2 regions of the Paenibacillus sp. FSL R7-0273 genome follow, and region 1 is predicted to be linked to the other one. Evidence: predicted binding sites of a transcription regulator. Region 1 holds the regulator's gene; the other holds the start of a gene.
What was found. Region 1 encodes LexA, which represses DNA repair genes until DNA is damaged. Its sites were predicted from a motif close to CGAACATATGTTCG; they were not measured.

Region 2: the regulator LexA is predicted to act here: its motif matches at 1,962-1,975, upstream of R70723_RS11155 (YhjD family protein).

The regions. Positions count from the first base shown of each region.
Region 1 covers NZ_CP009283.1:4,143,398-4,147,456, forward strand. Annotated here, with positions in the region: gene R70723_RS17540 (hypothetical protein) at 1-291, opposite strand, end outside; gene R70723_RS17545 (DUF896 domain-containing protein) at 340-543, opposite strand; gene R70723_RS17550 (LysM peptidoglycan-binding domain-containing protein) at 653-1,063, opposite strand; gene lexA (transcriptional repressor LexA) at 1,257-1,883, shown strand; gene R70723_RS17560 (L,D-transpeptidase) at 2,054-2,392, shown strand; gene R70723_RS17565 (hypothetical protein) at 2,478-2,696, opposite strand; gene R70723_RS17570 (hypothetical protein) at 2,773-2,994, opposite strand; gene R70723_RS17575 (sporulation protein Cse60) at 3,250-3,441, opposite strand; gene R70723_RS17580 (hypothetical protein) at 3,774-4,059, opposite strand, start outside.
Region 2 covers NZ_CP009283.1:2,636,090-2,640,148, forward strand. Annotated here, with positions in the region: gene R70723_RS11140 (xanthine phosphoribosyltransferase) at 110-682, shown strand; gene R70723_RS11145 (hypothetical protein) at 788-1,105, shown strand; gene R70723_RS11150 (hypothetical protein) at 1,193-1,411, shown strand; gene R70723_RS11155 (YhjD family protein) at 1,482-1,937, opposite strand; tRNA gene R70723_RS11160 (tRNA-Leu) at 2,116-2,199, shown strand; gene R70723_RS11165 (ROK family protein) at 2,388-3,413, shown strand; gene R70723_RS11170 (MFS transporter) at 3,528-4,059, shown strand, end outside.

The DNA of each region.
Region 1 (4,059 bases):
AGGACGGCGGAAGAAAATCAGGGCTGCCAGTAAAAAGTACAGGACAACGCCCAGCCAGTTGGCCAGTATACCCTGCCCCCGGGCTTCATCAATGGAGCCCACTACCCAGAACATCATCCCGAGCAGCAGCAGAACGATCGGAAATACAATGTTGCGGCCTTTAAAAATGTCAGTGCCTCCTGCAGACGATGATGATTTGGAGGCATAAATGGAATCCTTGCCTTGCTTCTTCCGTTGCATATTGACTTGCTTGGTGTTGCGTTGAACCATTCTTTCCCAAGAACGGGCCATGTGAGTTCCCCCTAGTCATCCTAAAATATCTATGACAAAGCCGCAGGACTAATGTGTAAGCCCCTTATTGCCCTGATCATCGTTGTCCACGATTTCAATCGTATCCAGCTGTGCACGGAAGTTCTTGCGGATGTTGCCCAGATAAATCTCGCGGAGCCGGGCGCGTTCCTCCAGTTCCTCTTCTGTCAGGCCGCTGCTCTTCTGCTTGCGTGCCAATTCATTGATGCGTGCGACCAATTCGTCTATATTCAATGCTTTCCCCTCCCCTATAAATTCATTCTAACTTTGCCATGAGAAAAAGAGCTTGTCAAGGTCTCCTCCCTGAAAGCTCTTCCTGTCGTAACTTCTGTTCCTGCAACTATTAGTATGCAGGCAGTGTCAGCACATCCCCGGCCTGTATAGCATTGCCCTCAAGCCCGCTTGCCTTCTTAATTCCTTCTATATATACAACCGTCCTCATATCCGACGGCTTATGTTCAAGCGCAATGCTCCACAATGAGTCTCCGCGTTCTACAACTACGCGTTCAGCTGGTGTTACCGAGGATACTGAACCTGCAAATACATTACCTACCACTGTAAAACCGGAAATCACCAGCATCAAAATCAGGGCAAGCTTCACCAGCTGGCCTCCCCGGAACAGATTCATCATTGCTCCGCACAGGGATACTACTCCATTCTTCAGGCTAATACCATATTCAAAAGCAGAGACACCGGCAGATTGAACCTCACTTGTCTCGTCGTAGATGCTGCGGTAAGTACTGTATTTTAACAATATCATCGACCTCCAAACACTTGTTCTTAAATTTGAGATTAATATAACACGAACATGTGTTTTGATCAATATATTTTTTCGAACAATTGTTCCCCTTTGTTTCCGGGCATACCAAAGAGTTAGAACTTATGTTTGTACGAACGGAAGTTCTATGTTATAATTTTCCCAAACATACTATATGGGGTTGATTCCAATGTCAAAGATTTCGAGTCGTCAGCTGGCGATCCTGGAATTCATACGTAACGAAGTCCGCAGCAAGGGTTATCCTCCGTCCGTCCGCGAAATCGGGGAAGCTGTCGGTCTTGCCTCCAGCTCTACCGTGCATGGTCATCTGGACCGTCTTGAGAAGAAGGGCCTGATCCGCCGTGACCCTACGAAGCCTCGTGCGATAGAACTGCTTGGACAGGAAGATTCAGAGAATGTACATCAGTTCGTACAGACGGTTACCCGTATTCCTGTTGTTGGTAAAGTCACCGCCGGGGTGCCGATTACCGCTACCGAGAATATCGAAGATTACTTTCCGCTGCCTACGCATTATGTCGGCGACAACAAGGTGTTTATGCTCTCCGTACTGGGAGACAGCATGGTGGAAGCCGGAATTATGGATGGCGACTATGTTATTGTCCGCCAGCAGCAGACGGCAGACAACGGGGATATCGTTGTAGCAATGACCGAAGAAGATGAAGCTACTGTTAAGACCTTCTATAAAGAACGTGACCATATCCGCCTGCAGCCGGAGAACCCGGCTTATGAACCGCTCCGCTTGAACCGCGTTACCATTTTGGGCAGAGTCATCGGACTTTTCCGCGATATTCATTAATTCTCCTGTCTTGAGGCTGTTGCGCATAACTGCGTAACAGCCTTTTTCCTGCCTCCGCACCCAGCTATACAGATACACCGCTCTCCCGCTGTCCTGCCCTCCTTGCCCGTCACAGGTAACCGCCTCCCTATTCCGCACATATGCTGGTATGAGAAGGAGGGCTGATCACTATGCCCAATTATCGCATCATTGTTGATCTGTCGCAGCGTATGCTGTATCTGCTGGATAACGACATTGTAACCCGTGGTTTTCCTGTAGGCATCGGTACGATGCTGACCGCTTCACCCCAGGGCGAATACACCATTATTAACAAGCAGCCTAATCCGGGCGGGCCGTTCGGCGCGTTTTGGATGGGACTGTCCAAACCGCATTACGGTATCCATGGCACCAATGATCCCGCTTCAATCGGTCACATGGTTTCACACGGCTGCATCCGGATGTATAACGAAGATGTACTTGCCCTGTCCCGGCTTGTTCCGGTCGGAACACGGGTCACTATCAGGCAATAAGAGTAACGATCACCAAATAAGGGGCATCCCAAGCAGCCGGTTACGGCTTGCGGGATGCCCCTTATTGTTCTATATTTGCGTTGTTCTACAGCACACTGCGCAATAATCTGATAGCGATGCGGTTCAAGCGCAGGGCTTCCCGGATCGACACCCTTGCCGCCAGCAATTCACGTCTGGCCCGGCTCGGATTAGGCAATCTGCGCAGGTTCTCGTTGATTTCTTCAAGCCGCTCCAGGAGGACCGACCGCTGTGCCAGCAGGGCCCGGATTGCTCTGCGGATTCTTACACGTTCTCTTTCTGCCATATTAACACCTCTTTTACTGTTTTATAGTATAAGAGATGCTGTAATGGCTCCTCCTGCCTGTGTGATCCGGCAGCTGTTATTTTTCGGGTATACGCACACGGAATTCAAAATCCTTACGCCTGTAGGTCATGCCGCCCAGCTCTATGTATTCCGGTGTCCACCTCTGCAGCGGACCGGCACAATCCGCAAAGACCGGCGGCTGCCCCTCCCGAACCTGCAATACATATATATCCGCCTCAGCCAGCGCCGCAGCAAACAAATCAGCATCACACACCAGTACCTTATACGTCGTGTTCATCCGCTTCCCCCTTGTAGCTGTCTATCTTCCAAATAAACATATACTTTTCAAATATAACACAATTGGTAATGTATGTATGTGATAATCCCCTTACTGCCGGCATATAAAAAAAGCATTACCGCGAGCTTCCCTATTGCAGAAAGCCCGCCGATAATGCCCTATTCCTGATTTTAGCCCAGTCCGTAAAAGAGCACTAAAATCACAATCGTTAGCGTCGAAGCAAATGACATCCAGGTAAACACCCGGTCCCAGAACTTATTTGTCATCTGTCTTATAAACCACCAAAATCGTACTCCGCTGATGCTCTGCCCCGTCACGTGAAGATTTAACTACAGATCCGTAGCAGATGTTCACTACCTGCTCTTCCGCCAAGCCCTTGAGGAATTCATTGGCCTTGTTCTCCGCATAAAAATTATCCCCGTCCACAAACTCTTTTACCTGTATCATGATATTCTCCTTTTCATTGTTCACATACTTGCCATTATATTGGTACACATGTATTAGATAGCAGCGAAATGCACATGGCGCATCACCCCTCCACTAACATTTAATGTAAAATAGCCCTAAATAAACAGTAAGACATTCCGCAGCTCTCTGCGAAATGCCTTATCATCTGCCTAGCTTAACACCCTGCGTGAGAATGGTCAAACACTTTTTTACACAATTATACAATAGCCGATCCTGCATCGCAGCTCCGGTAACCTCTTTGATCTTCTCGTATCAATAACAGCAAAAACCTGCCAGCATCATCCTGACAGGTTCCTTCGAACATTATATATTTAAGTTTGAGCAAGAAGAAACTTCTGTAGGGCAAGCTCAGTCCTGGCTGCCTCCGCGGCTGCCTCAAGAGACGGAATCCACAGTATGGAATCTTGCCTGATGTAATGGAGTACGGCTTCACTGCTCCGGTCAAAATCACTCAGATGCTCGCTCCCGGCCCGCTCCATGCGTTGTCTTGCGAGTTCAAAGACTTTGACATAATCAAGCCTCAGCTGCGTCTGAATTTCTTTGTCACCGGACCTCAGCTTCGCCCAGGCAAAGACTCCGCCCTCCACAATCTGCTCT
Region 2 (4,059 bases), 1.5 Mb from region 1:
TAGTACAGGTTATGATGATAGCCAGAGGGACATGACTTCCGTGCTGGTGAAATGAACGGTTACGCATGCGGAATGTCTGGAATTATTAAGGTAATGGAGGTACTAAGTCATGGAAGTATTGAAACAGCGGATTTTAGAGGAAGGGGTCGTCCTTTCGGATCAGGTGCTGAAGCTGGATGCCCTGCTCAACCATCAGGTTGATCCGATCCTGACGATGGAAATGGGACGGGAGTTTGCCGGGAGATTTGCGGATGCAGGCATTACGCGGGTGGTTACCGTAGAATCCTCGGGTATTGCCGTGGCGTTTGCCACCGCTCTGGAGATGAAGGTGCCGCTTGTATTCGCCCGCCGCAAAAAAACACTGCTCGCCGATCCGGATGCCCTGTGTGAACGGGTACCGTCATTTACAAAAGGGATTGTTACCGACATCATGCTGTCGCGGCAATATATTTCAGCGCAGGATAAGGTTCTGTTTATTGATGATATTATTGCGAACGGTGATGCTGCGCGCGGACTGATCAAAATCATCCAGCGCTCCGGTGCGGAGCTTGCCGGAATGGGCGTGGTTGTCGAGAAGTGCTTCCAGGCTGGAGCGCGTACAATCAGGGATCAGGGCATCCGGCTGGAGTCGCTCGTCCGTATAGAATCGCTTGAAGACGGCAAGGTTCATTTTGCCGATTAAACCGGTGACAATTATAGGAACATAGCCTATTTTTAAAACAACTTCTTTTCACCCTATAAGTTTTCCTTTATAATAAGGATTAGACATAGGAGAGGAGGCGTCACAATGGGGAAAGAACCGGTGACAGAGCAATTTTTTATTGATAAATTAACCGAGGCCAAGGATCATTTCGAGCGTGCGCTGGATTGTAAACACACAGAGTTCGACGATCTGTATCCCTATATGATTGAACATCCTCAATTTTTCTGGTACAAACGTTATGTTGCATGGTCAGAGCTGTTGACAATCACTAGCTTATGCCAAGAGCTGGAATTCGACTGGAAACAGAATTTCACAGATAATCAGGTTGAATATCTGGAGCAACGTGTGATGTCCGCTAAAGTTCTTGACTTCTGGTTTGAGAAGAATGAAGCGCTGATATAGGATCTTAGTTAAGCAATCAAGACCCAAATGGAATCTCATTTGGGTCTTTTTTTGAATAGGACAAGCTAATGGAAAGGAGGGATGGCCATGATCAGTGATGAACAGCTGGATGCCTACCGCATATCGGGAGAGAAGGTGCGCGTCATCCGTGACGCTATTGAGAGTAATGACGTAAGAGGCATCATTCTGGCATGGAATGATACCCAGGTGATGGTACGCCGTCCTAATAAGCATGTTGTTAAGCTGGACCGTAATTATGTATTTCAGCCATACAAGGAGCCTCGTAAAGGTCTGGATGATCTGTAGGTAAAATAATAAAAAGAGCAGAGCCCCTGTCCGGGAAACGGATAGGGGCTCTGTTGCAATCTAAAGGGCTTCAGATGGACATTGCCATCTGTTCAACGCTTTCGCTCTTGGGCAGAACAGCAAGCTCGGGATTCAGCCCGAGATAAGCACGCATGCGCTGCATCATCTCGTTGCGGAAGCCGGGCCACTGGATATTGATCTCGCCGGTATATCCCCGGCAGGCATAAGAGGCTTCCACACCACGCTGATCCTGGCGGATGGTGGTAATCTTCAGATTGTGGGAGGACAGCTCGCGGGTTACCTCCTGCAGCATCAGCGAAGTCTTCTTCGTTGCGCTTGTTACCAGCTCCATGTAGAGCTGAGGGGTCTTGAATAGTCCGCTCCTGCCGATTACACGGCAATCGCGTTCAAATACTTTATGAATAAACGTCAGCAGCAGATAGCTTCTCACAAGGGACAGTTCGTCTTTGGTTATATCTTCAGGAATAATGGGTGTGTTAAGAGTAGTTCTGGTAGCAGTCGCCATATAAATCACCTCATTTATAGTATGCGAACTTTTGTTCTTATTATACCTTAAATTTATAATGAAAAGCAATAATTATCCAAAATTAATGAAAAGAAATGAAAAAGAAATAAGTGTTGACTCTCAGGTCTGTACATGGTAAGATCTATCTTGTGGCCGCGAAAGTGGCGCTGATAAATATGCGGTCGTGGCGGAATTGGCAGACGCGCACGGTTCAGGTCCGTGTGGTAGCAATACCGTGGAGGTTCGAGTCCTCTCGACCGCATCCTGTGAAGAAGACCCGTAAACGCTTAGGCGATGCGGGTCTTCTTTTGTTCTGGGCGGATGTACACTGATGACTGGCCCATCGTATGCAATCCTGTAATAAGTACTTGACACCAAGGCAGGAAGCCTTTATATTTGCACTTATTAAAAGAGTTATAATAACCTGCCGGGACACGAGGGGAGACTGCTATGTCAATATCTCATAATACACATCAGGTCAAACGGATCAATGTGGAGCTGGTGAAAAACAGCCTGAAGGCAACGGGAACCGGAACCAAGGCATCTGTTGCCGCAATGACGCAGCTGAGCGTAGCTACGTGCGGCAGTATTCTGAACGAGCTGGTCCGCAGCGGCGAGGTGCTGGAGCAGGAGCTGGAGGAGTCAAGCGGCGGGCGGCCTGCCAGACAATATAGGTTCAATGCAGATTATGCCTGTGTGCTCTGCCTGATGGTGAGGACTGAGGGCGGCCGGCATTCCGTATCCTACATAGTGGTTAATCTGACTGGGGACAGGCTGGATGAAGGGACCCGTGACTTTACCCGGATTGATGCGGATACAGTGGATCTGCTGATCGGAGAGCTGACCCTGAAGTACAGCAATATAAAGGCAGCCGGCATCGGCATACCGGGAGTCGCACACCGCGGGGTAATCGGCATCTGTGATGTGGCTGAGCTGGCCGGTGTCCCTTTGGGTGAGCAGCTCAGCGAGAAGTACGATATGGATATCATTGTTGAGAATGACATGAATGCTACCGTATACGGTTTTTATCAGCTGCATAATCCGGAGGAGGACCAGCCGTTTGCCGTAGTCACCTTTCCCAAGAATCATTTTCCGGGAGCAGGCTTTATCGTAAACGGGCGGATGGTGTCGGGGATAACCAATTTTGCCGGAGAAATCTCGTACCTTCCTTCTGCATACACGCGGGTGGAGCAGCTTCAGCGGCTGCATAAGCAGGAGACCTTTATCCCCATGGCAGCTCAAATGCTGGCTTCGGTCATCACAATACTCAATCCGGTCTCGGTGGCCGTTACCGGCGAGCTGACAGACCCCTCGATGACGGAGGAGCTGCTTAACGGCTGTCTGCAGCATATTCCGCAAGAGCATATGCCTGCACTGCTGATCAAAAATAACACACAGGAAGAATACATGACCGGCATAACCGCCCTTACGCTGGAGCGTCTGACATACCGGCTGCAGCTGGTTGAACGCAAATAGTAACGGGCATCAAGCCCGGTCTGAATATTTAATCTGACCCTAATTAACATTCACATCTTTCAGGAGGCCTTCACGTTGAAACAGCGTACAACCCGGTTCAATAAAATATATGCTATGCAGCTGGTTACCATCTTTCTGGGCTTTATCATCTTCGGGATTTCGGAGAATATTAAAGGACCGGCCATACCCCGGATCCAGTTTGACTTTGCTTTGAACGAGGAGCAGCTGGGAAGCCTGCTGTCCCTGAATGCGCTGGGTTATCTCATTGCCTGCTCATTCACCGCTATATTAGTGCGTAAATTTGGAATTAAGGCAACAAGCATAATGTCGTTTGCTTCCATGCTGCTGTCCGGTATTTTTATCTTCATCTCCCATGCCTATCCGGCATTTGCCGCATCCTATTTCCTGATGTATATCGGCAACGGGATGCTGGAGATTGCCCTGGCTATTCTGGGGGCTCGTATTTTTGTCAAAAATGTCGGCACGATGATGAACCTGTCCCATTTTTTCTATGGACTAAGCTCGACAGTTGCCCCTCTCATTGCTACAGGGATGATGTCGGTTCAGGTATTCGGACATGTGCTGGACTGGCGCGGAATGTATCTGGTGATGCTGTCGCTCTCTCTGCTGCCGATCCTCACGGCGC